DNA from 4 places in the Paenarthrobacter sp. TAF1 genome. Region 4 is predicted to be linked to each of the others. Evidence: riboswitches for the same ligand, from Rfam matches in the RefSeq annotation. Region 4 holds a riboswitch; each other region holds the start of a gene.

The links. A riboswitch is a leader RNA that binds a small molecule or an ion and turns the genes downstream of it on or off. The one in region 4 is predicted to bind cyclic di-AMP.
Region 1: another riboswitch for cyclic di-AMP. It lies ahead of AB4Y81_RS16070 (hypothetical protein); the one in region 4 lies ahead of AB4Y81_RS21265 (NlpC/P60 family protein).
Region 2: another riboswitch for cyclic di-AMP. It lies ahead of AB4Y81_RS12770 (hypothetical protein); the one in region 4 lies ahead of AB4Y81_RS21265 (NlpC/P60 family protein).
Region 3: another riboswitch for cyclic di-AMP. It lies ahead of AB4Y81_RS17850 (C40 family peptidase); the one in region 4 lies ahead of AB4Y81_RS21265 (NlpC/P60 family protein).

The regions. Positions count from the first base shown of each region.
Region 1 covers NZ_JBFRDO010000013.1:68,096-75,559, forward strand. Annotated here, with positions in the region: gene AB4Y81_RS16055 (hypothetical protein) at 1-687, shown strand, start outside; gene ald (alanine dehydrogenase) at 808-1,926, opposite strand; gene AB4Y81_RS16065 (PucR family transcriptional regulator) at 2,135-3,349, shown strand; gene AB4Y81_RS16070 (hypothetical protein) at 3,598-4,812, opposite strand; cyclic di-AMP (ydaO/yuaA leader) riboswitch at 4,828-4,978, opposite strand; gene AB4Y81_RS16075 (hypothetical protein) at 5,107-5,337, opposite strand; gene AB4Y81_RS16080 (ATP-dependent DNA ligase) at 5,384-6,448, shown strand; gene AB4Y81_RS16085 (DUF6480 family protein) at 6,464-6,727, opposite strand; gene AB4Y81_RS16090 (alpha/beta fold hydrolase) at 6,861-7,464, opposite strand, start outside.
Region 2 covers NZ_JBFRDO010000008.1:90,715-97,751, reverse strand. Annotated here, with positions in the region: gene AB4Y81_RS12780 (pyridoxal phosphate-dependent decarboxylase family protein) at 1-1,312, shown strand, start outside; gene AB4Y81_RS12775 (glycosyltransferase) at 1,320-2,378, opposite strand; gene AB4Y81_RS12770 (hypothetical protein) at 2,551-3,408, opposite strand; cyclic di-AMP (ydaO/yuaA leader) riboswitch at 3,414-3,575, opposite strand; gene AB4Y81_RS12765 (sensor histidine kinase) at 3,708-5,207, opposite strand; gene AB4Y81_RS12760 (response regulator transcription factor) at 5,211-5,951, opposite strand; gene AB4Y81_RS12755 (winged helix-turn-helix domain-containing protein) at 6,613-7,037, shown strand, end outside.
Region 3 covers NZ_JBFRDO010000017.1:40,052-47,515, reverse strand. Annotated here, with positions in the region: gene AB4Y81_RS17870 (MFS transporter) at 1-555, shown strand, start outside; gene serC (phosphoserine transaminase) at 633-1,763, opposite strand; gene AB4Y81_RS17860 (metal-dependent transcriptional regulator) at 2,066-2,761, shown strand; cyclic di-AMP (ydaO/yuaA leader) riboswitch at 2,957-3,197, shown strand; gene AB4Y81_RS17855 (M23 family metallopeptidase) at 3,202-4,038, shown strand; cyclic di-AMP (ydaO/yuaA leader) riboswitch at 4,184-4,345, shown strand; gene AB4Y81_RS17850 (C40 family peptidase) at 4,407-5,081, shown strand; gene AB4Y81_RS17845 (NlpC/P60 family protein) at 5,176-5,958, shown strand; gene AB4Y81_RS17840 (HNH endonuclease) at 6,175-6,675, shown strand; gene AB4Y81_RS17835 (NTP transferase domain-containing protein) at 6,718-7,464, shown strand, end outside.
Region 4 covers NZ_JBFRDO010000035.1:6,483-13,946, forward strand. Annotated here, with positions in the region: gene AB4Y81_RS21250 (PEP/pyruvate-binding domain-containing protein) at 1-761, opposite strand, end outside; gene AB4Y81_RS21255 (universal stress protein) at 782-1,819, opposite strand; gene AB4Y81_RS21260 (FAD-binding protein) at 2,237-2,917, shown strand; gene AB4Y81_RS21265 (NlpC/P60 family protein) at 3,022-3,813, opposite strand; cyclic di-AMP (ydaO/yuaA leader) riboswitch at 3,817-3,984, opposite strand; gene AB4Y81_RS21270 (copper resistance CopC family protein) at 4,159-4,791, opposite strand; gene AB4Y81_RS21275 (NCS2 family permease) at 4,906-6,348, shown strand; gene hutG (formimidoylglutamase) at 6,422-7,369, shown strand; gene AB4Y81_RS21285 (hypothetical protein) at 7,430-7,464, shown strand, end outside.

The DNA.
Region 1 (7,464 bases), on a different contig from region 4:
CTGCGTTCCCTGGCCGACACTGCTCCAATTCCGTCCGAGGCCGTTCGTGCGCTGATGGCGGGTGGGGCGATGGTTACCAGACCCGCTGTCGTAACGCCGCAAGTCCCGGCACCCGAGCAAACCCCGGCAACAGATGAGTTGGCTGCGCGGCGGTGGAAGAAGCGGCGCGCAGCCATTGCGGGCCTCGCCGTGGCGGTGTCGCTGGCCGGTGGCGCCACAGCGGCTGCCGCCTCCGCGGGCGGGATTCCCGGAGCTTTCCAGCATCTTGGCGCGGCCATCGGTTCGGTGGTTTCACAACTGGCTCCCGGCGCGGGCAATGCGCCGCAACCCGCCGCCCCTGCGGGATCGACCCCGGAACCCGGCCCTGCACATCAGGACAGTCAACCGGCAGTGGTTCCGGGACAGGCCAGCCCCAGCCCGGCGGATCCCGGGAACCCCGACGGGACACCTCACGCTGAACCGCACCCGGCGACGCCCGGAAACCCATCCCAGGATCCCAAGAGCCCGTCGCACCCCGACCCTGGCAAGCGTGTGCTCCCCACGGCTCCCTCGTTGCCGGTCACGCCTCCGGAGATCGACCCCTCAAAGCTTGATCCCTCGAAGCTCGGGCCATCGGACATCCCCGTCCCGGTCCCGTCCCAGCTGATTCCCCCGGTCCCGGAAGCCCCGAAAATCCCCGCGAAGTGACAGTTAATGCCAATGTTCCTTGGGAACATTGGCATTAACTGAGAACCCGGCAGGCGTTAAACCACGACGGCGGGGTGCGGCTTCGCGTGGAAGCTGCACCCCGCCGTCGTGGTTGGCTGCTTAGGCGGAGACCAGGCTGTGCCAGTCGTTGACGAGGGGCAGGTTGTGCGCCTCGGAAACGGAGTGGTGTGCCACGTGGCCTGCGGCGATGTTGAGGCCCGCGGCCAGGGCGGGGTCGCGGTCGAAGGCGGCCTTGACGCCCAGGTTGGCCAGTGCCACGGCGTAGCGCAGGGTGACGTTGGTCAGTGCGTACGTGGAGGTGTTCGGAACGGCGCCAGGCATGTTGGCAACGCAGTAGAAGATCGAGTTGTGGACCTTGTACGTCGGTTCCTGGTGGGTGGTGGGGTGCGTGTCCTCGAAGCAGCCGCCCTGGTCCACAGCGATGTCCACCAGGACCGAGCCCGGCTTCATGCGGGAGACGAGTTCGTTGGTGACCAGCTTGGGAGCCTTGGCGCCCGGGATCAGGACGGAGCCGATCACGAGATCTGCGTCGATGACTGACTTCTCGATCTCGTAGGCGTTGGAGGCAACGGTCTTCAGGCGGCCCTGGTAGAGGGCGTCCAGTTCGCGCAGCCGGTTGATGTTGATGTCCATGATGGTGACATCAGCACCGAGGCCCAGCGCCATGGCAGCGGCGTTGGTTCCCGCAACGCCGGCGCCGAGGACAACAACCTTGGCCGGGCGGACGCCCGGTACGCCGCCCAGGAGGACACCCTTGCCGCCGGCCGGAGCCATCAGCGAGGAAGCGCCGACCACGACGGACAGGCGGCCTGCGACCTCGGACATGGGGGCGAGCAGCGGAAGTGTGCGGCCTTCCTGCACGGTTTCGTAGGCGATGGCCGTGACGCCGGAGTTGATGAGCTCGGCGGTGAGCTCGGGTTCTGCGGCGAGGTGCAGGTAGGTGAAGAGGATCAGGCCCTTGCGGAAGCGGTGGTACTCCGCGGCGATGGGTTCCTTGACCTTCATGACCATGTCCGCGCGGCCCCACACGTCATCGGCTTCGTTGACGATTTCGGCGCCGGCGATCGAGTATTCCTCGTCGGTGATGCCCGAGCCGAGGCCTGCGCCGCGCTCAACCAGAACGGTGTGTCCGTGGGTGCGGAATTCGTGGACGCCGGCGGCCGTGATGGCTACGCGGAACTCGTTGTTCTTGATTTCTTTGGGGACGCCGATGATCATTTGCTGGCTCCATCGTTAGCGGCCTGTTCGGCCGAATATTTGCTGCGGGCTGTGATTCCAGAATAAATCCGGCTGTGAGGCAGGCGACATGGATTCCCGACCGGCCCGGGAGCAAACCCCCGGAAATTCAAGGAACTCCTGCCGTCAAGCTCGACATTTGTCGAGCACCAAGGCGTCAGGTGTCGCCTGCTGTTGGTACGCTTTCCGGATGCAGCAAGACGTGGAACAGATCGTTGAACGCGTAGCACTGAAGCTCGGCCGCGGACTGTCCTTGGAGGACCTCGACGGCGTTCTTCTCGCCTACAGTTCCAACCAATCCCACGCAGACCGCGTCCGGGTGAACTTCCTGCTCAGCAAGCGCGTCCCCAGCGACGTCAGCGCCTGGCAGCTCTCGCACGGCATCTCCACCGCCGTGCGCCCCGTTGTGGTGCCCGCCAACGACGAACTCGGGATGCTCGGCCGCGTCTGTGTCCCCTTGTTGGTCCGCGGTTTCCGTGTGGGGTACTTGTGGGTGCAACAGGACCTTGAGGAGCAAAGCGCGACGGCGATCCTCGCCCAGTTGCCCGGCGTCCGGGACGAACTGGACCTGTTGGCGGGCTTGCTCCTGGACTCGAACACGGCCGAGTCCGAGTTCCGGCGCCGGCGTGAGCAGGAGTTCCTCTCGGCCTGTGGCGGCGAATCGAACGCCGTGGCGGCCGTTGCGGGGTGGAAGGAGATCCAAGGCCGCGGCCCGTGGCAACTGGTGACGATCCTTGACGCCGAAGGTGCCCGGTCCGACGTCGATCCCATCGCGGCAACCCTCACGCACCGCTCAGCCGCGCTGCAGTCCACTATCGGCGTGAACGCGGCTTTGTTCAGCGCGGGCACGGAAACCCACTCGGTGGTCCTGTTCCGGGAATCCGGAGGACGGGCAGACCACGCGCAGGTCCTGGTCCATTACCAGCTTGAGCTCGCCAAGCGTGCCGGCCGGACCGTGGACCGCGTCATCCTGGGGATCAGCGAACCCTTCCAGGTGATCAGGCAGCTCGCGGGGGCGTACCGGCAGTCCAAGGTTGCTGCGCAGGCGGCGGCCGTGGATGCGCAGCTCGGGGAACTGGTGGACAGCCGTTCCGTGGGCGTGTACCAGCTCTTTGACCGCCTGCTGGCACCGGGCGGCTGGGACGATACCGGCTCGGTGCATTTCCGGACGCTTGAGGACCAGGACAAAAACGGCGAGCTCCTGCCGGTCCTGGAGCTTCTCTACGATAACGACAGTGCCGTGCAGGATGTCGCCGAGAAACTTCACCTCCACAGGAGCAGCATCTACAACAGGCTCGGACGCATCCGCCAGCTCATCGGTGCTGATCCCTTGAACGGTGCCATCCGGCTTGAACTGCATGCTGCCTTGAAGGCGCGGCGCTGGGCCGGCAGGCCGCGGATCTGAGCCGGACCGCGGATCTAAGCACCGGCAAGACTCAGCGTAAGAAACAGATAAGGCAGGTACCCGCGCGGGTACCTGCCTTATCTGATGCCGATGCGCTTGCCTGGCCGTTCACGGGGGAACGCGTCAGGAGCGCCTCAGCCGCTGGCAACTCCAGCGGCCCAAACGGCGCCGGAACGTTGCCGTGCGGCTGCTGTTGCAGTACCGCCCGTGCCAGCCGGTGTGCACGTTGGTGCGGGGCAACCGCGTGCTCACTGCAGTGCCTTCTGTGCGGCGTCAAGGAGCGATTCCAAGGTGGACGCCTGCGGCTGAGGCGACGTGCCTGCGGTGGGCTTGCCGGTGGGCCGGGGCTTTGCCGTTTGCGTTCCCGTCGGTGTTGGCGTCGGGGTCGGCGTGGGAGTGGTGGTCGGCGTCGGCGTCGTGGTGGGCGTCGGTGTTGCCGGCGGCGTCGTGATCGTGTCCGAGGGCACGTCGCCGGGCGCCGGCGCAGGTTGGGTCGGAGCCGGAGTGCCGGCTACGGGGGACGGCGCTGCGACTGCCGGGGCAGACGCCGAGGGGACCCAGACAGGGGCTGCCAGGGAAACGTGCGGTGAAGGAACCGACGACGGCGAAACCGCCACAGGCGCTTCCGGTACCGTCGCCTCCGGTACCGTGGCCGGTTGGCCTGCTTCGGATGACGATTGACCCGACGACGACGGGGAGGACGCTGTGGTGTAGGAAGCCCGGGGCGCAGGGGCTGCCGAGCCCGGTTGGCGGTCCTCGCCACCCTGGCCGCCGTTGGCTTCCTGGGCCGGACTTTCCTGACCGAAGAACGGAAGCTCCAGTGCCTGCCCGACGGTTCCCGCAGTCAGTACCAGGCCCAGCGCTCCGGCAACCACTGCCATGCGCTGGCTCATGTGTTTCACCGACGCGGCTTTCCGCAGAACAGCTTGGGGTTCGCGGCCAAATGAGGAGGTGGTGCCGAGGGTTGATGCCGTTACCGGCGGAGGTGTCTTGCGGGATGCCGCCGGGGCCGGGGCAGCCGCTTCGGCTGTGGCTTCCCCGCGGGTGGCTGCCTTGCGGGCGGCAACCACGGGAATGGCTGACGTGGGAGGCCCTGGTGTGGTGGATGCCGGAGCTGCGGCCCGCGCGGCTTCGACTACCGGAATCGCTGCGGTTGCCGGCTCCGGGCCTGCGGTTGCCGGCTCCGGAAGCGCAGGGGCTGCCTTCGGCTCGGCAGGGGCGATCACAGCCCTTGCCGCACGCTCACGCTCAGCGGCCCGGGCCGCAGCCCGTGTGGTGGGCGCAGCCGTAGCAGATGATGCCGGAGTGGGTGCCGTTACGGTGGGGATCGCCGTCGTGGCGGGTTCTGCTTGGGTGGGGATCGCCGTCGTGGCTGGTTCCGGGGATCCGCTGGGTTGGGCCCGACGGCGTCCGGTTGGCTTGGTGCGCTCGCGCTCGAGTTGCGCGCGGCGTGGGTTATCCATGGTTGGGGACATGGTTGTGCCTCTCAACGCCTGCGAGGTTAGCTGTCGGGTTCGGACGAGGCCGTCCGGCCGCGCGTGGCGGCTTCACCCCAAGGGCTTGCAGAGAAAACAAGCCCGGGAAACTGTGGGTCCCCCGTCTCTGCCGCGAGTCTGGCGGATCCTGGATTGCGGCAGAGCCCGGCGTCAATCCAGAAGCGGCCCAGCGGAGATCGGGTCGCCCTACGACCGTACAGGAGGCGGAAAGTAAAGTCACATTAATGTAACGGGCGGTAGTTCTGCCCCCGCGGGAGGGTGCTACCGCTTAGGCTTCGGGGCCGGTGCGGGGGCGGGGAGTTCGTGTTCGATTTTCCGGACCTGGTGGGCTTGATGTGTGGCAGGGCGGAAGACTTCGTCTGCGATCCCCAGCATGCCGCCTGCTGCGGCCCGCCGGACGCCGCGCTTGTTCTCCCGCGCAATCCAGTACCAAAGCGCGCCCATGAGCGCGGGAACTCCGAGCACTGCTGCCAACACGGCCAAGATGTCCATCCGCCAACACTAGCCTTGGGCACGTACTGGCCGGTAGACATGAGCTATGGACCTACCAGTGATGCCGCCCGTTTCGCCCATGCTCGCCAAGTCCGTCCCGAACATCCCCGACGTTGGGCATTACGAGCCCAAATGGGACGGTTTCCGGACCATCGTCTTCAAGGACGGGGACGACATCGTCCTGGGCAGCCGCAACGAGAAGCCCATGACCCGCTACTTCCCGGAGCTGGTGGAAGCGCTGAAGAAGAACCTTCCGGACAAGTGCGTTGTAGACGGCGAGATCATCCTGATCCAGGGCAACAGGCTTGAGTTCGAGGTGCTGCAGCAGCGAATCCATCCCGCGGACAGCCGGGTTCGGATGCTTGCGGAGAAGACGCCGGCGTCCCTGGTGGCGTTCGACCTGCTTGCCCTCGGCGACGAGGATCTGACCGGCCGGCCCTTCGCCGAGCGGCGCGCGGCCTTGGAGAAGGCCCTCGCCGACGCCCGGCCTCCTGTGTACGTAACGCCTGCGGTGACGGACCTGGGGCGCGCCAAGAAATGGTTCGTGCAGCTTGAGGGAGCAGGCCTCGACGGCGTGCTGTCGAAACCGCTCGACGGCACCTACCAGCCGAACAAGCGGGTGATGTTCAAGACGAAGCATGAGCGGACAGCCGATTGCGTGGTGGCCGGGTTCCGTTGGCACAAGACCGCGAAAGTTGTGGGGTCGATGCTTCTGGGGCTCTACGACGACTCAGGCCGGCTTCATCACGTCGGCGTCGTGGCGTCATTCTCCATGGCAAAGCGGGAGGCGTTGGTGGCGGAGCTTGAGCCCTACCAAGTGGAACTCGGCGACCATCCGTGGGGCGAGTGGGCCAAGCAGGACGATTCGCCCGGGGGGTCACGGATGCCCGGGGCGCAGAGCAGGTGGAGCGCTGGAAAGGACTTCTCCTTTGTGCCGCTGCGCCCCGAACTGGTGATCGAGGTGGCCTACGACTACATGGAGGGTGACCGGTTCCGCCACACGACGCAGTTCCGTCGGTGGCGGCCGGACCGGACTCCTGAAAGTTGCACGTACTCGCAGCTGGAAGAGCCTGCGGAGTACGACCTTGGGGAGATCCTGAGCCTGCCGTAGTGGCCCGGCGGGGAACTACTCCTCGTGCCCTTGGTCGCTGCTCATGCTGCCTTCGGCGGGCGGGGTTTCTCCCGGGGGCACGCCGCCGCCTGGCTCGAGGCCTGTGACGTTTCCATCCAGGGGGTCGGGATTGGCCGAGGAAGCGGGGTCGTCGTCCTCGTCCTGGCGCATGTCGGGATCTTCGTGGATGCTGTCCGCGTCGGCGGTAGTGTCGATGGGTCCACTGGCGCCGCTCACGCCGAAGGTACGGGGATCGTCTTCCGGGTCATAGCTGGTCATGGTGAGCCCTTTCGTAAGTAAGCTTACTAATTAGCTTGCTCCGACAGCCTATCCGGGACGGGCCGCGCCAACAAGGCCGTCCGCAGAGGTGCCCGTGCCAATGCGGCTCCCTGCGCCTCGGCGTCCTGCTTGCTCAGCGGTGCCGGGTGGTGGCGTTGACGAAGCTGCGGATGGCGTCCGCCACGGCTTTGGGGCGCATGTGCTGGGCAACGTGGCCGACGCCGGGAATTTCCACCAGGCGCCCTTGGGCCACCGCCCGCGAAAGCCTCAAGGACCAATCCGGTCCGGCAACATGGTCGCGGCTTCCCCGGAGAACCAGGACCGGGACATCGATGCCGGACAGTCGATCCAGGGTCGGGTACTTCATCATCACGGGCAGTTCGGTGACGTACCAGCGCGGTCCGCACCGGAAGTAGTCCCCCGTGACGATCCAGTTGGACGAAGGACTCTCGCGGAGGATGCCATCCAGCGTCAGGGCAATCGACTGCTGCATCACGTTCTTGTGCCGCGAATCGACAACCGGCCCCATGAGCACAAGCTGCCGTGCACTTTCCGGCCGGTGCAGTGCAGCCTCAATGGCGAACTGCACCCCCATTGAGTGGCCTACCAAAATGTAGGAGTCGATGCCGCGGGATGCCAGGGCCCCGGCAATGAAGGCGCCGTAGTCCTCGACCTGGAGTTGCCTGCCGGGCCGGGGAGTGCCGGCGAAGCCCGGCAGGTCGAAGGAGTACGTGGGC
Region 2 (7,037 bases), on a different contig from region 4:
TACCCGCCCTGTCCGTCCTTCGTACGACGCCGACCAGGTGGCTAAAAGCATCCTGCCGCGGCTGCCTGATGAGGCCACCGATGCCGCCGAGGTAGTGGATGAACTCGCCGCTTTGGCTGAACCCGGCCTCATGGCCATCCAGTCCGGCCGGTTCTTCGGATGGGTCATGGGCGGGACCCTGCCCGCAGCCATGGCCGCCGATTGGCTCGTGTCGGCATGGGACCAGAACACCGGACTCCGCTTCGCCACACCGGCGGCGGCCGCCATCGAGGAATCCGCGGCTGCCTGGCTGCTGGACCTTCTCCACCTTCCGGCAACGTCCGACGTCGGATTCACTACCGGTGCCACCACCGCCAACTTCGTGGGCCTGGCAGCGGGACGACAGTTTTTGATGGATGAGGCAGGCTGGGACCTGGACTCGTTGGGACTCAACGGCGGGCCGCGCATCACCACTTTTGCCGGCAGGGAGCGCCACGCCGCCGTGGACCTGGCGCTGCGGTATCTGGGTTTGGGAGCATGCGTCCCTGTTGAAGCGGACCGGCAGGGAAGGATCATTCCCGAAGCTTTGGCTGCGGCCATGGATGAGCAGCCCGGACCGTCGCTGGTCTGCCTGCAGGCGGGCAACCTGCACTCAGGCGCTTTCGACCCGATGGAAGAAGCCATCGCGGTGGCCCACGACCGCGGAGCGTGGGTCCATGTTGATGGTGCTTTTGGTTTGTGGGCAGCCGTCAGCCCCACCCTGAGGCCGAGGCTGGCCGGCGTCGAGGAGGCAGATTCCTGGGCCACGGATGCCCACAAAACCCTGAACGTTCCCTATGACTGCGGATTGGCGATCGTCTCGCGGCCGGAATCCCTCCGCCGCGCGTTCAGTGTCCACACCAGCTACCTGATCGCCACGGAAACAGGCCTGGGGGATCCGTTGGAGAAGGTTCCTGAGATGTCCCGGCGCGCACGCGGCATCCCCGTGTGGGCTGCGTTACGGCAGCTGGGCCGCTCCGGTGTGATCGCCATGGTGGACAGGCTCGCAGCGAACGCACGGGCGTTGGCGGAAGGCCTGGCCGCTATCCCTGGGGTTGAGATCCTCAATGACGTGGTGTTCACCCAGGTGTCCGTGAGCTTCGGCAGCGATAACCGGACCCACAGGATCACGCAGCGGCTCATGGCCGAGGGGGCGGTGTGGATGTCCGGATCTTCCTGGCGCGGCCGGGAAATCCTCAGGATCTCGGTGAGCAACTGGACCACGGACGCCGGGGACGTTGCAGCGTCCATCGCAGCCGTCCGTGGCGCGGTTGAGGCGGAACCTGAAGAATAGACGCCCGTTACTGTGCCCTGGCCTGCGGCAGCTCAATGCTGTGGGGACGGTGGGCGGACTTCTGCCCGCGCAGGACGACGCGTAACCCTGCGGCCACCCGGGCGGCCAATCCCGTCAGAACCAGCGCGGTCAAGGCGCCCGGCAATAAACCGAGGGGATTGGACGTCAGCAGGACCACAACGACGAAGACCGCAGCCCACCCCAGGGCGCGAAGTACTCTGCCGGGAATACCGCTTCCCGTTTCCGCCACCGCACCGAGCTCCCTCCTAAGCTCACGGACGGGGACCCGTCCCCGGGCGAGGTCGCGCATCAACCGCGCCATACCGCGCAGATCGGCAAAGGCTGTCCGTACAACGTCGACGCTTGAGTTGGGATCGTCAGTCCAGTCCACGGGGACCTCGTGGACGCGCAAACCGCAGAGCTCAGCGTCGATCATGAGTTCAGTGTCAAAGAACCAGCGGTCGTCTTTGATGTAGGGGAGGAGCTTGCGTGCGGCGTCGGCCCGGATGGCTTTGAAAGCGCACTGGGCATCGGAGACGTGGGCGCCCATGAGGGTCCGCAGCAGGGCGTTGTAGCTGCGGGAAATGATCTGCCGCTGCGGGCTCAGGTTCGTGTGCGAGGCCGGTGACAGCCGGGTGCCGACAGCGACATCCGAGTGCCCGGAGAGCAGCGGGGCCAGCAAGGGTGCCAAGGCGGAAAGGTCCGCCGGCAGCTCGGCTTCCATGTAGGCCAGGATCGGCGAGGGCGAGTTTTGCCAGACCTGGCGGAGCGCGTTCCCACGGCCTCTGTCCTGGAAACGGACGACGAGAAGTTCGGGCAGTTCCCGGGCCAGACGCTCGGCTATCCGAAGCGTACCGTCCGTACTGGCGTTGTCGGCAACAGTGATCCGGAACGCGTGCGGCAGTGACTCCATGAGGTGGCTGTGCAACCGGCGGAGGTTCGCCTCTAGCCGCGCTTCCTCGTCGCAGACGGGCACGGTGAGGTCCAGGACAGGAACCCGGGCGGGGACGCCCACGCCCGGGTCCTGCGGGTGGTGGACTACGGTCCCTGGATCCGTGATGGTCATGGATCCAGAATGAAGGATCAGATTATGAACGCTTTAGGCGGAAGCTGTGACACTACTGTGAGCCCCGGCAAGCACCTGTGAAAACGAAAGAAGCCGCCCCGGTTCCCGCCATCCGCTCCAGTAAGAACTGAGGCAAACGGCGGAAGCCGGGGCGGCAATCAAACAGCTTGGCTTAGTACCAGTTGTTGGCCAGGTGGAAGGCCAGGGCAGCTGACGGGGATCCGTAGCGTTCCTTGATGTAGTTCAGGCCCCACTTGATCTGGGTCTGGTAGTTGGTCTGCCAGTCAGCGCCGGCAGAAGCCATCTTGCCGGCCGGAAGGGACTGGACAATGCCGTAGGCGCCGCTGGAGGCGTTGGTGGCAGTGGTCTTCCAGTTGGATTCCTTCTCCCACAGCGTGTTCAGTGCCGTCATTTCGGCGGCGCTCCAGCCGTAGCTGCCCAGAATGCTGGCGGCGTAGGCCTTGGCAGCAGCGGGGTCATCCACAGCCTTGGGAGCAGCTGCGGCGGCTGCGGCTTCTGCGGCGGCGGCAGCAGCGGCGTCGGCTGCCTGCTTTGCGGCAGCGTCAGCGGCGGCCTTTTCGGCGGCAGCCTTTTCTGCGGCGGCCTGGTCGGCTGCTGCTTGTGCGGCGGCGGCCTGATCGGCAGCGGCTTTGTCGGCGGCAGCCTTGTCAGCGGCAGCCTTTTCGGCGGCGGCTTTGTCAGCTGCGGCCTTGTCGGCGGCAGCCTTCTCAGCTGCGGCCTTCTTGGCTGCTGCGGCTTCCTCGGCGGCCTTGTTGTTGCTGGCCTCGGCGGCGGTCCGGGCTTCGGCCACGCGGCTTGCCTCAGGGAGAGTAAGAGCTGCGTTGGCGGCGGTTCCGAGCGATGCAACGCCCAGTGCAGCGGCGATAACGCCGGCTACTACGGACATGCGTGCACCGGACTTGCCGTCACGGGCTGCCTTCTTGAGGACTGACTGCGACTTGGTCGACGGGTTGTCGTTATGGTCGCGGTGACGCGCGGAAGGGCGCGTCTGATCGTTAAATTCAGACATGTGTGATTACCTCTCAGCGCCTGCGGAGTTAGCTGTCGGGTTCGGATGAGGTCATCCGGCCGCGCATCACGCTGCGGCTTCACCCCAAGGGCAGGCAATAAATGCCTGGGCCCGGAGACTCTGGGTCCCCCGTCTCTGCCTCGGAGAAAGTACGGACTCCGGGAAGTGGCAGAGCTCGGCGCATCCCGGATGTGGGCCAGTTGGGGCGACCCACCCTTTCGACGGTACAGGAGGTTTCCGCAGAAGTCACATTTAGGTAACAGAGATCACGACGACGGTGAGTCGCCTTGCCGGGATCGTTACAGTTGTCCGCCGCTCACGGTTGGAAGCCTCACGGCGAATTCAGTACGACCCGGACGGGAGGTCACTTCGACGCTTCCGCCATGCGCTTCAACTATTGATTCCACGATCGACAGGCCCAGGCCTGACGTTCCTTCCGACCCCGACCGCGCTGCGTCGGCCCGGGCAAAGCGGGAGAAGATCCGGCCTTGGAAATCGTCCGGAATGCCGGGCCCGTTGTCCGTCACGGTCACCACTGCACTGCCGTCAGCCGAGAGCATCACGCCGGTGACAACCGTAGTTCCGGGATCTGTGTGCTTTCTGGCGTTCGAGAGCAGATTGGCCAGCACCTGGTGGAGCTGCGTGGCATCGCCGCGGACGGTGATGGGTTCATCAGGCAACGAGAGCTGCCAAATGTGGTCCGGGGCCATGACCTTCTCGTCGCTCACTGTCTCAACCACAAGCTGGGTCAGGTCCACATCGGTGACCTTGACCGGTTGGCCTTCATCCAGCCGTGCAAGCAACAGGAGGTCCTCCACCAGCGTGGTCATGCGCTCGGACTGGCTTTGGACCCTGGCCAGCGACTTCCTGCCGTCGTCCGTGAAGTTTTCGGTCATCCGCAGCAACTCGGTGTAGCCGCGGATGGCGGTCAGCGGGGTACGCAGTTCATGGGAGGCGTCGGCGACGAACTGCCGCACCTTGGTTTCGCTTTCCTGCCGGGCCTCCAGCGCGCTGGATACGTTGTTCAGCATCTGATTCAGGGCGTAGCCGACGCTGCCTACTTCAGTGCCGGGATGGGAAGCCGACGCCGGGACCCGCACCGCAAGTGCCACCTCGCCGGCGTCGAGAGGGAGGCGTGAAACCTTGGTGGCCACTTCGGAGAGCTGCTCAAGCGGCCGCATGGTTCGCCGGATAATCACCGTGCCAACCAGGCCGATCACCACCAGACCGCCCAGCGATACCAGCACCATGGTCCAGACCAGGGACGCCTCGGCGGTCTGCTTGTCCGCCAGCGGCAGACCGGTCACGATCACGTCGTCGTAGTTTGTTGTCACGGCCACCAGGCGGTAGTCGCCGTTGGACAGGGAACGGTCCACAGGGCGGCTGTCCCGGGGGAGTGTCAGAAGTACCTGCTCGTCGGCGTCCGAAAGGGAGACCCTCTTGCCCTGGGCGTCGATCAGGCCTGAACTCCGAACAGTTGATCCGTCGATCCGGGCGTTCAGCGTCCCGGCGGCCTGGCCGCGGGCCTCCAGCGGATCCGGCCTCCCGGACGGTGCGTTCGGAAAGCTCGACGGCGGCCTACCGAACTCGTTCGCGCGGCTGGAGGCCTGTTGAAGCTGCTGGTCCAGTTGCTTGTTGAACACCGCGTCCATGGAGGCGTAGCTGACGATTCCGACGGCGCTGCAGATTGCCACCAGCAAGGCCATGGCTACCAGCACCAGGCGGGTGCGTAAATGCCAGGTGGAGGGATTGAGCCAGCTGCGCCGGGAGCTCCTGGCAACTCCTGAAAGGGTGCCCAATGCCTAGTCCGCGGGTTTGATGACGTAGCCGGCACCACGGATGGTGTGGATCATGGGTGGGTGGTTCGCTTCGATCTTCTTGCGGAGATATGAAATGTAGAGCTCCACGATGTTGGCCTGGCCGCCGAAGTCGTAGTCCCAGACGCGGTCCAGGATCTGGGCCTTGCTGACGACGCGCTTGGGATTTTCCATGAGGTAGCGCAGGAGTTCGAACTGCGTGGCGGTGAGGGTGATGTCCTCGCCGGCCCTTGTTACCTCCCGGGTGTCCACGTTCAGGGTCAGGTCTCCCACCACCAGTTCGGCGGTGTCCATGGCAGCGACGCCGGAACGCTGGACCAGCCGGTGGAGGCGGAGGAGGACTTCTTCCATGCTGAAAGGCTTGGTGACGTAGTCGTCGCCCCCGGCTGCCAAGCCAACGATGCGGTCCTGGACGGCGTCTTTTGCGGTGAGGAACAGCGCGGGAACTTCAGGGGCGAAGGCGCGGATGCGGTTGAGGACCTCCACGCCGTCGAATCCGGGCAACATGACATCGAGCACCAGCACGTCGGGTCGGAATTCCTTGGCAAGCTTCACCGCCCCGGGACCGTCGGCAGCCACAGCTACGGACCAGCCGGCCATGCGGAGACCCATGCTCATGAGTTCGGCAAGGCTGGGTTCGTCATCCACCACCAGTGCACGGATGGGGGACCCGTCAGGATGGGTGAGCTGGGGAAGGTTGTTGGTCATGGAGTGCGAGGAGGCCATGGGACAACTCTCTGTTCTGCTGGTTTGCCAGCGCTTTGCCGGTCCTGTGAAGACGCTGTGAAGTCAACACTAGCGAGGTGGGACCCGGCCCGGGGTGGCACTTGGTCCTGAAACCGGGGACGATTTCGCCGTCTCTACCAGATTCCGGACAAAAAATTCGAGAAGTTGCCGCCCGACGATTGGACAACAAGTGTTTCAGAACGTGAGATTCCGAATCAGCTGCGATCGCGAACACGAGAGTGCGAATCATGCCCGATCAACCGAAGAAAATTCACTGGAAGGCTAATATTTCTTCCTCGCAGCGAATGAAATGGCGTTCATTTTAGGGGTCCACGGAATTGTGATTTGCAGCACAATAGACCTCTACGTCTCAAAATGTGGACGGTTCGGCGCTTTGTTACTTGCGTGTTGCCATTGTTACGTTGCACACTTCCAATGTGAACAAGAACTCAACAGCACCTGCAGCCGCAGCAACCTGGTCCAGCACACCCGCTGGCCATGATGACCGCTGTTGTCGAATGCAAGCCTAACTTTCCACCCCAAGAAGTTTCAGGCATTCGCCCCCTAGCCCAGCGTTGGGCGCCCCTCCCCAAACTCATTGCGGGGACATTCAGCATTCGAAGCCGCGATGACGGCTATTCACTTTTGAGGTAAGCACTCCATGTCAGTTGCATCTGGATACGTCCACATCTCCGTCCGTAACGCCAACAAGGCCGCGTCGAACGCAGGGCTCCGCCCCGGTTTCGGCAACCGCCCCGGCTACGCCCCCGCCCAGCAAGGCGCCGGCCAGCAGGCTCCCGGGTACGTGCCGCAGGGCTACAACCCCAACTCCTACGGCCAGTTGCGTGCAGTACCTGCCGCCGAGCCGGCACCCATGACTGCGCCCACGCCGGTGATCGCCCAGTCGGACAGGCTGCGCCCCGTCGCCAACGACAACGTGGCCCGCGGTTTCGTGCTCTACATGGGTATTGACGAAGAGACCGCAGCTGCGGCTGGAACCTCCATTGCCAAGTTGGCCCAGGAAATCCGTGCCTACGCGCAGTCCTTGGTGACCGGTGCCGAGAGCTACGCGGCAGTGGCCGTCGC
Region 3 (7,464 bases), on a different contig from region 4:
ATGGATGCAGGCGCATTCGGACTGCTGAACTCCGTCATGGCCATCGGCTCAGTGACGGGGGCGCTGCTGGCCGCGCGCCGTGGCCGGCCCCGCCTCAGGCTGATCTTCGCTGCAGCCGGTGGCTTCGGCGTGGCAAGTGCCCTCGCAGCCCTGGCTCCCAACGCCGTGATGTTCGGGCTCGCCCTGGTCCCTTGTGGCCTGTTCGCCTTGACCCTGATTACCAGCGCCAACGGTTACGTACAGTCCACCACCGAGGCAGTCATGCGTGGCCGCGTGATGTCCCTCTATATGGCTATTTTCATGGGCGGCACACCAATTGGCGCTCCGCTGGTGGGCTGGGTGGCCAATGTGGGCGGCCCCCGCTGGGCTGTCGGCGTCGCGGCCGTAGCCGGCGTCAGCACCGCCGTCGTGGGTTTGGTGTGGATCATCAGGGCTAAGCAACTGCGCCTCCGCTTCGATCGCAGGGCCCGCGGCCTGCGGCATTTCCGGGTGGAGTCGCTGCTGTCCGGTCCGGTTACCGAAGACGGCGACGGCGGCCCTGGGCCGGTCCGCTAAGGCGCCTTGGGGGATTTAAACGGGGGAGCCGCCCGGGCATGACCCAGGCGGCTCCGTTCGATCCTTTTTTGGGGGAGTTACTTCTTCAGTTCGCCCACCACGTAGTCGATGCTGGCGAGCAGGGCCGAGACGTCGTCCGGTTCAATGGCCACGAACGTGGCGATGCGCAGCTGGTTGCGGCCAAGCTTGCGGTACGGCTCGGTGTCCACCACGCCGTTGGCCCGCAGGACCTTGGCGATGGCGGCGGCGTCAATCGAATCGTCGAAGTCGATCGTGGCGATGACGTTGGAGCGGTCTTCGGCGTTGGCGACAAACGGCGTCGCGTACTCGGAAGCTTCTGCCCATGAGTAGATGCGGTTGGCCGAATCTGCCGTGCGCTTGCTGGCGAAGTCCAGCCCGCCGTTGCTGTTCAGCCACTGCACCTGGGCATCCAGCGTTACCAGGGTGGAGAGCGACGGCGTGTTGTACGTCTGGTTCAGCTTGGAGTTGTCGATGGCTGTCTGGAGGTCCAGGAAGTCAGGGATCCAGCGGCCACTGGCTTTGATGCGGGCGGCCCGCTCCAAGGCGGCGGGGGAGAAAAGACCGAGCCACAGGCCGCCGTCGGAGGCGAAGTTTTTCTGCGGCGCGAAGTAGTAGACGTCCGACTCCGAGACGTCGACGTCCAGGCCGCCGGCGGCGGAGGTCGCGTCCACCAGGACCAGCGAACCTTCGTCGGCTCCCTGGACCCGCTTTACGGGAGCCGCGACGCCGGTGGAGGTTTCGTTCTGCGGCCACGCGTACACGTCAACGCCGACTTCTGCCTGGGCGGCAGGACGGGTGCCGGGTTCGGATTTGATGATGGAGGACGCATCCAGGAAAGGTGCCTTGTTGGTGGCGGCGGCAAACTTGGAACCGAACTCGCCGAAGGAGAGGTGCTGGGCCTTCTTGTCCACCAGGCCGAACGCGGCGACGTCCCAGAACGCGGTGGAACCACCGACGCCGAGGATAACCTCGTAGCCGTCGGGGGCGCGGAAGAACTGGCTTAGGCCCTCCCGGACGGAACCCACCAGGTTCTTGACGGGAGCCTGCCGGTGGGAGGTGCCCAGGATGGTGGTGGCAGCGGCAGACAGGGCCTCGAGCTGTTCCGGGCGGACCTTGGACGGTCCAGCGCCGAAGCGTCCGTCTTTCGGCAGGAGGTCGGCGGGTATGGTGATGCTGTTGTCGCTCACGTGTGGCTCCAAAGGGTATCGGCTCAAGATGGGTCGTGGCAGGTGGCGTCAGCTGCCCCTTCGACACCCCAATTCTGCCTGACATGGCCCGCGCGCAGGAACCTGCCCCTGTCATAGTCCGCCACGTGGAACGCGGACGAACAAGATGCGACCGCAATGGGTCCGGAATTATCCGGAGTAATTCCAAATAAGCTAGGCTGGGGGTTGGCGTTCAAAGGGTGGCGGTGGCACCGCCCACCCCGGTATGGGACGCGGTACGGTGGAGATTACGCAAGAACTGCGTTCGAGGAGAGCTGAGCTGGATGACGGATCTGATCGATACCACTGAGATGTATCTTCGGACCATTTTGGAGCTTGAAGAAGAAAACATTGTGGCTCTCAGGGCCCGCATAGCCGAACGCCTGCGGCACTCCGGCCCCACGGTCTCCCAGACCATCGGCCGGATGGAGCGCGATGGCCTGGTGATTGTGTCCAACGACCGCCACCTGGAGCTGACCGAAGTCGGACGCAAGCGTGCCACCGAAGTCATGCGGAAGCACCGTCTGGCGGAGCGGCTCCTGGCCGATGTCATCGGACTCGACTGGGCATACGTGCATGATGAAGCCTGCCGCTGGGAGCACGTGATGAGCGAGCGCGTGGAGCGCCGGCTCTATGAACTGCTTGAGCATCCCACCGAGTCACCTTACGGAAATCCGATTCCGGGACTGGAAGCACTGGGAGGCATGGCCGGAACACAGTTCCCCCGGATCGACGTGAACCTCCTGCAGGCCATGGACGGCTACGCCTCCGACTCCCGGGTGGTTGTCACGCGGCTGGCCGAGCCCATCCAGGTGGAGCCGGAACTGCTCACCCAGTTGGATGAGGGTGGAATCCGGCCCGGGGCGCCGGTCTCCCTCGAGCGCGTGGGCGAATACATCTCCGTCCGGGTGCCCGGCATCGAAGGAGCCTTGGAGCTCCCGCCTGAAGTTGCAGCGCACGTCTTCGTGTCCCTCAACTGACAGTCTTCCGGTCCGACAACCCTCCCGGCAGTGTCAAACCTCACTTTGAGGGGCTTTGGCGCGCGTGTGACCTGCGGTTTTTCGAAATTGATGATAAGGGCCCGCCGCCGCAGGCGTCTTTCTGTTGATAACGAATTTATTACCAAGGGCCTTAATCCCCTATAGTTATCTACTAGCGCTGATACCAAAGCGTTACCTGATCCGGAGCCGAGCTCTGCCAGCGGATCGGGTGAACCATCACCACTGGCAGAGGCGGGGGAACCACAAGCGGCTGTCTAAAGAAGCAGCCTTGGGGTGAAGTCCGCAGCAGAAGTGCCCATTGATGCAAGTCCCTCCTTGGATACCTGTGTGCCGTGAGCGCTTCGTGCGGACCGGGTCTTTGAACTCTCTGACCCGAATCCGACAGCTAACTTCGCAGGCTTTTCAGAGAGGAACAGAGTTTGACATCGCAGAACGTCAGGGGCCGCCGCCGTGCGTCCGGCCCCGCTACTGAGCTGCGGCCAGCCCGCGTCGTAACGGAGATCCGGCCCCGCGACACCGAACGCCAGGTGCGCCGCCGTAAGAGCCCGTTGCGCCAGGTTGCCGACTTCGCCGCAGCAAGTGGCGTCGGGCAGAAGGCCGGAGTTGCGCTTGCCGCCACCGGACTTGCCCTGACTGTCGGCCTGCCGGCCACCAGCCCCGTCATGGCCACCTCGGAATCGGGACAGTCCGAATCTGCCCTGGCCGTTGGCGGCACTGTGGGAAGCCAGCCCGAGGTTTCCGCGGCAGCATCAGCCAAAATCGACTTCAGCCGCGCAGCTGTAGCCACCGCTGCGGACCCTGACGGAAAACTGAAGCAACTGCTCAGCGCCCAGTCGGCCGGCAGCATCCAGCGTGCTTCTTCCGTGGGCACCCTCGGCAGCCCCCTCGACACGCTCACCACCGCTTCCCCCTTCGGTTACCGCGTCAGCCCCCTCACGGGCGGCACCGGCGACTTCCACCGCGGCCAGGACTTCGTGGCCCAATGCGGAACTGCCGTGCATGCAGCTGCAGCAGGCAAAGTGACTTTTGCCGGGTGGCACGAGTACGGCGGAGGCAACCGCGTGGTTGTGGATCACGGCAACGGCCTGGAGACCACGTACAACCACCTGTCGTCCTTCAACGTCCAGGTGGGCCAGACGGTCAACCGCGGGGACACCGTAGCCCTGAGCGGCACCACAGGCGCCTCCACCGGCTGCCACCTCCACTTCGAAGTACAGGTCAACGGCGAGGTCGTTGACCCCATGGGCTGGCTCTAAGCCAGTTGATGGTGCTCTCTCGCATTGATGACAGGCCTCGTGACCTGAATGTGACATTCGCTTTCAATTGTTATAACCTTCAGAGCGCATCGGCTTTTTAGGGGGCCGGTGCACTTGAGTGGATTGCCTAGCTCTGCCACCACTCAAGGTCCGTTCGCAAAATCGTCTGGCAGGGGCGGGGGAACCACTTCTGGTCTTCGAATGAAGGCCTTGGGGTTAAGTCGCAAAGTTTCCCAGTGAAGCAGCGCGGCCGGATGACTCCCATCCGAATCCGACAGCTCACCTCGCAGGCATTGGGAGAGGCTACCTACGTGTCATCACGCACTACCCCTGCGCGCCATCGCGCTGAATCGGTTCGTTCGAACCCGTTGAACACTCTTTCGAAGGCTGTTTCCTCGAACGCCGGTACCGTTGGCCGCCAGGCCGCCGTGCTGGCAGCAGCCTCAGGCCTCGTCCTTACTGTCGGGTTGCCGGCTCACGCCGCTGACACCGACGTCTCCACCTCGGAAGTCTCCAGCACCCAGCAGCTGGCTGCCACCGCAGTGGTCACTGCAGAGCCAACTGCCACCGTCTCCTTCGAGAGCCCCGTCGTGGCCACCAAGGAAGCCCCCAAGGTTGTCCAGCGTGCGGCCCTGGTCACAGAGCGCACGGCGGATGAAGCTACTGCAGTCACTGCCCAGTCCTCCGAAGCCAAGGAGTCCGCCTCCAGCGCGGCAGCATCCGGGCTCGCAGCGATTGCCTACACAGGAATCGGCTCGCCTTACGTATGGGGCGGCACTACTCCGAGCGGCTGGGACTGCTCCGGCTTCACCCAGTGGGTCTACGCCCAGGCCGGCATCAGCATCCCCCGCGTCAACGCCTGGACGGCCATGAAGCCCACCAGCGCCCCCCAGCCCGGTGACCTGGTCATGCAGAACGGCGGTGCGCACGTAGGCATCTACGTCGGCAACGGCATGATGATCAGTGCTTTGAACCCGGGCCAGGGAACCCTGCTGCACTCCGTGGCCTCCACCGGCACGTCTTCGTTCTTCACCCTCCGCTAGAAACAACCCGATTCGGGGCCGGCTGACGTACCCCTGCCAGCTGACCCACTACCCACAGGTACCCCAACTGCCTGCGGATACGAAAGAGAAAACAATGACCAGTGCACACAAAGTTGCACGGCACCGCGCTGAGGCCCCCAAGACCAGCTCGCTTGCCGTCATCGCAAAGGCCGTCACCGTCAACGCCGGTGGCGTCGGCCGCCAGGCAGCAGTCATCGCCGCAGCTTCAGGCTTGGTGCTGACCAGCGGTATCGCTGCCAATGCTGCTGAGACGAATGTCGACCGCGAATCGACGTCGACGTCCGCCCTCGATGTCCAGTCTGTTGCCCAGGCCACCATCGCTGCGGACTCCACGGTTGCCATCTCTTACGAGCGTCCCGTGGTCACCACCGTGGAAGCTCCGGCTCCCGTGGTTGAAGAGGCTCCGGCAAAGGTTGAGGCCAAGGCATCGACCAAGTCCACCGCCACCGCGGCTCCGGCCACGAACGCCTCAGTGGCCGTCAGCACTGCCACCCCTGCACCCGCTGCTCCGGCTGCGTCCAGCGGACTCGGCGCAGCAATTGCTGCCGCCGCGTACGCCCAGCTCGGTGTCACGCAGGACTGCACCATGCTGGTCACCAACTCCCTGGCAGCAGTGGGAATCCACTTCCACGACTGGCCCGCCGGTTACCTGTCGCTTGGCCGCACTGTCAGTGCAGCCGAGGCACAGCCCGGCGACCTCGCCTACTACGCCAACGGCGGTTTGGCCGGACAGGCACACATTGCTGTGTACGTCGGCAACGGCATGGCAGTCCACGGTGGATGGAACGGATCCACCACGGCACTGTTCAGCGTCAACGTCGGCTCCGGCCCGGTCTTCATCCGCGTCAACGGCTGACAATCAGCTCCCGGAACACCCCGCAGGCAGATGCCTGCGGGGTGTTTTGCTTTAATCACGCGTGAACTTTTGCCGACACTGTGAGCGAAACGACAAATAAATTCGTTGATACGGCATATAAGTGCTTACCCTTGTGTTGTCGATCCACAGCCCGTACATGCAGAGGGCAGCCGGCCCTCGTGCCCCTGACGGGTGCGGCCGTGAAGAGGTACGTGCATGCGCACACTCGTTCTGAATGCTGGATATGAACCGCTGGCGGTAATAACATTCCGCCGGGCGCTGGTCCTTGTGCTCACTGGGAAAGCAAGCGTAGTGGCCGAAGGCGACGAGCCTGTCGTCGGGCCACAGGAGATTCTCGGACGCCCCTCCGTGATCCTCCTTAACCGCTACATCCGCCCCAAGTACAACAAGATCACTGCCGTGAGTCGCCGCGGGGTTCTTCGCCGCGACGGTCACCGTTGCGCCTACTGCGGGAAAACAGCCCACACCATAGACCACGTCCACCCCAAGTCCAGGGGCGGCGCGGATTCCTGGGAAAACCTGGTTGCGGCGTGCTTGAAATGCAACAACGCCAAGAGCGACCACACACTTGCCGAAATGGGCTGGAAACTCCGTTTCAAACCCGGTGTGCCCCAGGGGACCATGTGGCAGATCAAAGAACTCGAGAAACCTGCGCCGGACTGGGACCCGTTCCTTCTGCCGGAATCCGCTGCCTGATCGATTTCTGCTGAGCTCCCGCCGTCCGGGTACGCTGGGCGGATGGAGTTCAACGCCGTTGTTTTGGCGGGTGGCAGGGCCACCCGCCTCGGTGGCGTGCCCAAGCCCACGTTGAAGTACGACGGCGGCACCCTCCTTTCGCACGCACTGGAGGCTGCCCGGGCTGCTGCGGCCACAGTAGTGGTGGGTCCCGGCGAGCACGGAGTGCATTTGCCCGGATCCGTGCTGCTCGCGCGTGAGGAGCCGGCCTTCGCGGGCCCGGCAGCGGCGATCGCCGCAGGGTTGTCGGCACTTGATACGGCCGGGATGAGATCCCCCTGGACACTGGTTTTGGCCTGCGATATGCCCAAGGCATCGCAGGGGATCGGCCGCCTGTTGGAAGTGCTCGCTGCGCACCCCGCGGTGGAAGGGGTCATGGCGGTATCCGCTGACGGGCGGAAGCAACCGTTGTTGGGCATTTACAGCACGGCCGCTCTGGACCGGGAGGTGGCCTCGGCCGTCCGGGGTTCCGGGTTAACGAACTCTTCAGTGTTCAAGCTGCTTGCTAGGCTGAACCTGCTGGACGTTGACGTCCCCGCGGGGTCCACAGACGACGTGGATACGTGGGAGGACGCCGCGGTGCTGGGTATTGACTACGAGTTGGAGGCGGACGTGAAGAGCCAGGAAGAAACGCTCGAGGACTGGTGCCGCATATTGCTGCAGGCGTTTGAGCTTGAGGGCGTGGAAATAGACATCAACGAGGTACTGGCCGTGGCAGGAGTGGCCGCGCATTCGGTGGTTCGCCCGGCC
Region 4 (7,464 bases):
CCGCCGCCCGGCACGGCATGGATCTCCACCCGCCGGTCCCCCAAGGTGCGTTTCACAATGGCACCGCCGGCCATATCAACAACGTACTGATCCGGATTCACGGCGCCGGACACCACGGCCTCCCCCAGACCGGGGCTCGCGTCGATCACTGTCTCGTGCCTCTTGCCCGTCACGGGATTGGCCGTGAACATAACACCGGCAGCCGTCGAATCGACCATCTCCTGGACAACGACAGCCAGGGCGGCACCAGCATGCTCAATGCCGTTGGTAGCCCGGTACGTCACCGCCCTGTCAGTCCACAAGGAAGCCCAGCAGCGGCTCACGGCATCCAGGACAGAGTCCGCGCCCACCACGTTCAGGAAAGTGTCCTGTTGGCCGGCGAAACTCGCGAAGGGAAGGTCTTCGGCTGTTGCCGAGGACCTGACCGCGACAGGGACGTTGCTGCCCAGAGCTTCATAGGCGGACCGCACTGCTTCAGCGATGTCGGCCGGGACCCCGGCGTCGAGGACCAGGGAACGGGCCCGCCCGGCCAACCGGTTCAGCCCTGTAAGGTCAACCGTGCTTGTCGATTCCAGGGCCGCACAAATGTCATCCAGGCCGCTCGATGACAGCGCACGCCGATAAGCATCCGTGGTCAGGCAAAAGCCTGGCGGCACGGGTAGGCCGGCGGCGGCAAGCTCGCCGAGGTTCGCTGCTTTGCCGCCCACCTCGGGAAGCATGGGTCCACGAATATCCGTGAGCTGCAGCGTGAACACCGGCATCCCTTTTCCTGCGTCTTTTCCTACACCGCGCCGAGCATCGGACCAAACTTGTCGCGGTCTGCCAGACGGGGATCCTCGCGGTCCGGAACAACCAACACGGGTCCTTTCGCATGGTGCAGGACGCCATCCGATGTGGATCCCAACAGCATGCCCGCAAACCCACCGCGGCCACGGGTGCCCAAAACCACCAATTCCACGCTGCGGCTGGTTTCCACCAGAACGTCAACAGGCGAGCCGTCCCTGAGGTCCGTCTCGATGGTCAGTTGCGGGAAATGGCTCTGCAGCCAGGCAACCCCCGCGTCCAGCTGAACCTTGATATCGGCAAACAAGGCGTCCCGGTCCAAGGGAGCGGGGACCCAGGCCAGGGAACCGCTGTACTGCGGGACGGCGCAAATGACGCGGAGCTTGGCTCCCATGCGTTGGGCCTGCTCAGCTGCTTCGAGCACAGCGACCCGCGCCTGCTCCGAGCCGTCCACGCCCACTGCAACCACGTTTTCCACGATGCGGGGGCCGGCCTTGGCGTGCTCGGCCTTGATGTGTTTGTCCTCGGTATTCTCGCCGAGGCGGTCAGCGCAATAGAGCGGGACAGTTACTGTGGGGCACTTGGCATGGGCGGGCAAGGCGCTGCTGACTGAGCCCAGCAGACGACCTACGAAACCGCCGCGGCCACGGCTTCCGAAAACCAGGAGCGCTGCCTCTGCGGAAAGATCCAGCAGCACGCCTGCTGCGTCACCGTTTTCGACGGAAGCATCAACGTCGATGGAGTATCGGGCGACCTTGTCCATGGCCTGCTTGACAATGGCTTCCGCGCCCTCGCGAATGACCGAATCGTCCACGGTGGCGTATCCGCCGTCGAGTCCTGAGGCGGCGAAAATAGGAACCGAGTACGCCGTGACGATGTGCAGCGGAAGCTGCCTGCGTTCGGCCTCACGTGCTGCCCACACCAGGGCGCACTGCCCGTGTTCCGAGCCGTCCACTCCCACGACGATGCCGCCCGGTGCCACTGCCAGGCCCTCGCCGTCCTGTGGCTCTTCACTGTGTCTGCCGTGCTGGTCCATTTGGGGCCCGCCTCTCCACCTACTGCTTGATGTTCCGGCCATTCTGCCAGAGGTTTTCCGCATCGGATTCCTCGAGGGCTCGATTGTCAATGGCCAGGGGCAGGGAAATCCGGAATTTCCCTGTCCAATGCCCACTATTCTCGGTCGGCAGGGCCGAATCAAGGTGGCTCGGCTGTATGTGTATAACGGTCGGGGCTCGGTTTCCGGACCCCGTTTTTGTGCTGCTGATGAACACACGGAACACGCTGTCAGGGAAGGCTATCCATGCGCGAAAAAGTTCGGTAGTGTTCGAGTCACCGAATGGCCGGCGAACGTGTCCTACAGCACACTCCGGCCATTTATTTGCGGCCGCTTGGGGAACTCGGACGCGATCCCACGCGATGCCGCAAGGCACACACGTCAAGGAGGAGCCAAGCAGTGTCACACGCGCCTGATTCCGGCACGGAACGCACAACCACCGTGGTCATAGGAACCGGCTTGTCCGGCCTGGCAGTTGCCAGTGAACTCAGCCGCTACGGCGTGGGCTCCATAGTGGTGGATGGTTTCGGTGCCCTGTCAGCCACCGGCCCGGCGGTCCACACAGGCATGCTTCAACGCTGCGAGGTCACCGATCCCGCGTCCATCCAGGAACGCAACGAAATCCTCCGCCACTTACGCAATTACGCGGCCAGCCACCATCTGGACGTACGCAGCACCACCAGGGCCGTCCGCCTGGATTTCCTGGGCGCGGACCCAACCCAGCACATCGGGTACGGGCTCGCCGCGAGCATGACCCGGAGCGGTCTCCATGCCTCTGGCCCCCTCGAATCCGCCCCGCGACAGTGGGCAGTCCACACCGCCAACGGGGTTCTCCTGGCAGACCATATTGTGGTCACACGCTGCGCCCAGAGCCAGCTGCGCCGCATGCTGGCCGAACTTGGAATCGCCGTCGGGCAGAACCTGGTCTCCGCGATGCGGGCAGTGGGAATGCACCTGGTGGGCGTGGGCGAGCTCATTACGCCCAGCCCCAAGGAAGTCCTGCGGCAAGCCAAGGCAGTGGGCCAGGCAATCTCCACCAAAGTGGCGCTCCCGGGCGGCCCGGGTATCGCCATCGCCTAGCCGGCATCATTCACGGCAGCCGCAACACGAAGTTTAAACGCCAAAGGCCGGTGTCCTCGAAGATGATCTTCGGAGACACCGGCCTTTGCGTTGAAGCGTGAGGCTTATGCGCCAGCGCGTACGTACGTGATGGGACCAGTAGCGGTCAACCAGCTGATCGGGTGGATGCCCGTCTGATTGCCGTTGATTCCACCGCTGATTGCCTGGCCGTTGCCGATGTAGATGGCGACGTGGCCGGACTGGACGATCATGTCGCCCGGCTGCGGGTCGCTGACAACCTTGCCGTAGTTCATGAACTGCATGGGGGCGAGGTCGCCAACCGGAATGCCGGCGGAACCGAGGGCCCGCTCAACCATGGCGGTGCAGTCCTGCATGATGCCGATCTGGGCGTAAGCCGAGGCAACCATGGCAGCGTTGACGCCGCCGGCAGCGGGAGCAGCAGCTACAGGAGCAGCAGCAGGTGCAACAGCGGCCGGAGCTGCAACTGCAGCCTGGGCAGCTACGGGAGCCGCAGCTGCGGCAGCGGTAACGGCAGCCGGCTTGGCAGCGGGGGCTTCAACTACAGGAGCCGGCTTTTCGATGACCGGAGCTGCAACGGAAGCAACAGCCGGACGCTCGAAGTTGATGGTAGCCGTAGAAAGAGCGGTAACAACCTTGGTGGGGGCCTCGGAAGCGGTCTCGGCGACCGTGGCGGGGCTGGCATCGCGCTGGACCGGAGCCTCTGCAGCGTGTGCAGCGACAGAGCCGGTCAGAACGAGTCCGGAAGCTGCTGCGATAACAGCTGCCTGGCGGCCAGCGCCGGAAGCGTTGCTCGCAACTGCCTTGGAGATGGAGATGAACGGATTAGGACGTACGCTGTCCGCCTTACGACGGCCGCGAAGAATGCGTGAAGACATGAAAGAGCCTCTCCCGATGCCTGCGAGGTTAGCTGTCGGATTCGGATGGGAGTCACCCGGCCACTATCCCCCGCTGTTCAGCGGAAGCTTCGTGACTTCACCCCAAGGCACGCTCGAAAGCGGCCCAAAATGGGTTCCCCGTCTCTGCCGTAGGTTTGTCTGCGAACGGATTCCGGACTGCGGCAGAGCTAGGCAATCAGGCCGGAAGTGCCCGCTACGTGGAACAGGCACAGGTACTACCGTACGCGATGATCCCGTCGAAGTCACATTTAAGTAACGAGGACTGCGGCTTTGGCGTGTCGCGGTAACCGAACCGAGATATTCGCAGCTACGTAGAAAAGCCCGCTATTCTGCGGCTTCCGGGCGGTTTTCGTCGTCCGATCCGGCAAGTTTCCTGCGGGCTGTAACGGCGAGGAAGATCACGAGCGCAACCGCAACAACCGCAATGACAACAATGCTCCAGGGGAATGGCTGGGACGCATCTGCCGCGGGCGAACTGCTGGCTGTTCCCGGAGGCGCCGTACCCGCGGACGGCACCGTTCCCGAGGTGGCCGAAGCGGACGCCGAAGGTGCCGCCGAGCCGCTTGCCGCCGTCGTGCTTCCCGCTGTGGCCGTGAACTTGAAGGTGCCCTCAATGGGGTGCGAATCGGAGCTGACAACGCGCCACACCACCGTGTACTCCCCCGCCGGCGCGCCGGCCCGGAGCTTCTGCACGGCCTGGCTGTCGATGATCTCGACCGGCCCGTCTGCCCAGTTCTCGCCGCCTGAGGTTACGGAGACGCCCGATCCGATGGCCAGCGGCCGGTTGTTGAACGTAATGGAGACCGACGCCGGCACTTCAGCCACGGTTGCACCGTTCGCCGGCGCTGTGGATTCCGCGACGTCGTGCGCGGACGCCGGAGCCGCGGAAAACAGCAGGGCAGACGCGAGGGCAAGGGCGGCGACGACGGCGGCCAGAAGCGGGCGGATGGTACGCATGGGGCGGTTTCTCCTAGTGTTGGCTTCCTTACAGACTAGGGGAATGGTCCGAAGCTCCCACATTCAACGGCATAGGATTTGAGAGCACACTCCCCCCAATACCCGGAGACCTTCATGCTTAAACAAGGTTCTGCAGTGGACCGCTATTTCAAGATTTCCGAACGTGGCTCCACGTACTCAAGGGAAATCCGTGGCGGCTTCGCGACATTCTTCGCCATGAGCTACATCGTTGTGCTGAACCCGCTGATCCTCTCGGGGGCAGACTCCAGCGGAGCTTCCCTGGGCTTCACCGCGGTCGCAGCCACCACGGCGTTCGTCGCCGGCATCCTGACCATCCTCATGGGCGCCTGGGCCAAGCACCCCTTCGCTGTGGCCACCGGGCTGGGCGTGAATGCGTTCGTCGCCGTTACCGTGGCCTCGCACCCGCAGCTGACCTGGCCCGACATGATGGGCCTTGTTGTCCTCTCCGGCGTCACGATGCTCATCCTGGTGCTCACCGGCTTCCGCACCGCGGTTTTCAAGGCTGTGCCGGAGGCGTTGAAGACGGCGATCGTGGTGGGCATCGGCTTGTTCATTGCCCTGATCGGCCTGGTGAACGCCGGTTTCGTCCGGCGCATCCCGGACGCTGCGGGCACGACGGTTCCGCTGGGACTCGGTGTTGACGGGAAGCTCATGGGCTGGCCCACTCTGGTGTTTGCCGTCGGTTTGATCCTGACCATCGCCCTGGTGGTCCGCAAGGTCCGTGGTGCGATCCTGATCGGCATCGTGGTCTCCACTGCGCTGGCTGCGATCCTCGAGTTCACCCTCCACATCGGCCCCAGCTTCGATGGCAAGAACGTCAACCCCCGCGGCTGGTCCCTGGTGGCCCCCACTTTGTCGGAGTGGGGCGCTCCGGACCTCTCCCTGATCGGCAAGGCCAACCCCTTCGGGGCCTTCGAACACCTCGGCTTCATCGCCGCGGCGCTGCTGGCATTCGTGATCCTGCTGAGCATCTTCTTCGACGCCATGGGCACCATGGTGGGCCTGGCCAATGAGGCCGGAACGGTGGACAAGGACGGCAACATCCCGAACGTTGACCGCGTGCTGCAGGTGGACGCCCTTGGTGCCATCGTCGGCGGCGGGGCCTCGGTTTCCTCCAACCAGATCTTCGTTGAATCCGGCGCGGGCATCGGCGAGGGTGCCCGCACCGGCCTGGCCTCGATCGTGACCGGCGTTCTCTTCCTTATTGCCATGTTCTTCACACCGCTGATCAACCTGGTGCCGTTCGAAGCCGTGGCCCCCGCGCTGGTGGTCGTGGGCTTCATGATGGTTTCCCAGGTGGGGAAGATCGACTGGCAGGACTGGGGAGTCGGGATTCCCGCGTTCCTGACCATCGCCTTGATGCCGTTCACGTACTCCATCGCCAACGGCCTGGGTGCCGGGTTCATCTCGTTCGTGCTGATCCGCACCTTCCAGGGCCGCGCCCGCGAAGTCCACCCCTTGATGTGGGCTGTGGCCGCTGCGTTCCTGCTCTTCTTCGGCATCGGAACCGTTGAGGAACTCCTGGGCGTCAAATAGGCATTCCGGTATTTCAGACACCCCCGACCCGGAACTGCTGGTATTGGCAGTCCGGGTCCGGTCTGCTTAAAGCATGGAAACACGCGCCGTAACTGTAGATGTCAGCCCCGCCCCGTGGACCGGCCGTTTCGACGGCGACGGCGTTGCGCACCGCCGCTGGTGGCAGGCCGTCACCCCCCACACGCCCGCAGCGGCCAGCACCGCCTCGCGTCCCGCCGTCGTGCTTGGGTTCTGCAGTGACGCCGGCGTTCGACGCAACAAGGGCCGCACGGGTGCCGCCGCGGCCCCGGCCGCCATCCGTTCGGCGCTGGGTCCGCTGGCTTACCACCTGGAACGGGACGTGTTCGACGCCGGCGATGTGGTTGTGGAGGGCGACTCGCTGGAGGCGGGCCAGGAGCGCGCCGGCCGCGCCATCTCGGGATTGCTCGACGCCGGTAACCTCACCGTGGTGCTGGGCGGAGGCCACGAGACCGCGTTTGCCAGCTACTTGGGCGTCGCCGGCTCGGACGTGGTCCAGGGCAAGCGGCTGGGTGTGCTGAACCTTGATGCCCACTTTGACCTGAGGGATGAGCCCACACCGAGCTCGGGCACGCCGTTCCTTCAGATGGCCCGGGCTGAGTCCGCCGCCGGACGCGAACTGCAGTACGCCGTCGTAGGAATTTCCGAGCCGAACAATACCCGGACCCTTTTTGACACCGCTCAACGCCTGGGCGTGAAGTATCTGCTGGACGAGCAATGCTCACCGGAAGCCGTGGAGGTTTTTGTAGCGGATTTCCTGGCTGGCGTGGATGTCCTGTACCTCACGATCGACCTCGACGTAATGCCGGCCTCGGTGGCACCCGGGGTGAGCGCTCCTGCGGCCTATGGCGTCCCGCTGCCCGTGATCAGCGCGGTTTGCCGGCAGGTTGCCGCCAGCGGGAAGTTGCTGCACGTTGATGTCGCCGAACTGAATCCGGAATTCGACGTTGATTCCCGGACTGCGAAAGTTGCAGCACGTTTGGTGAACACGCTCCTGGGATAGTCGCCCGCCCCTTTTCCCTCCGGCCTTCGCCGCTTAGCCTGTGTGGAGGGAAGGATGGCGATGCGCGCAGTTCCTGTGCAGGACAAGTGGGCCTG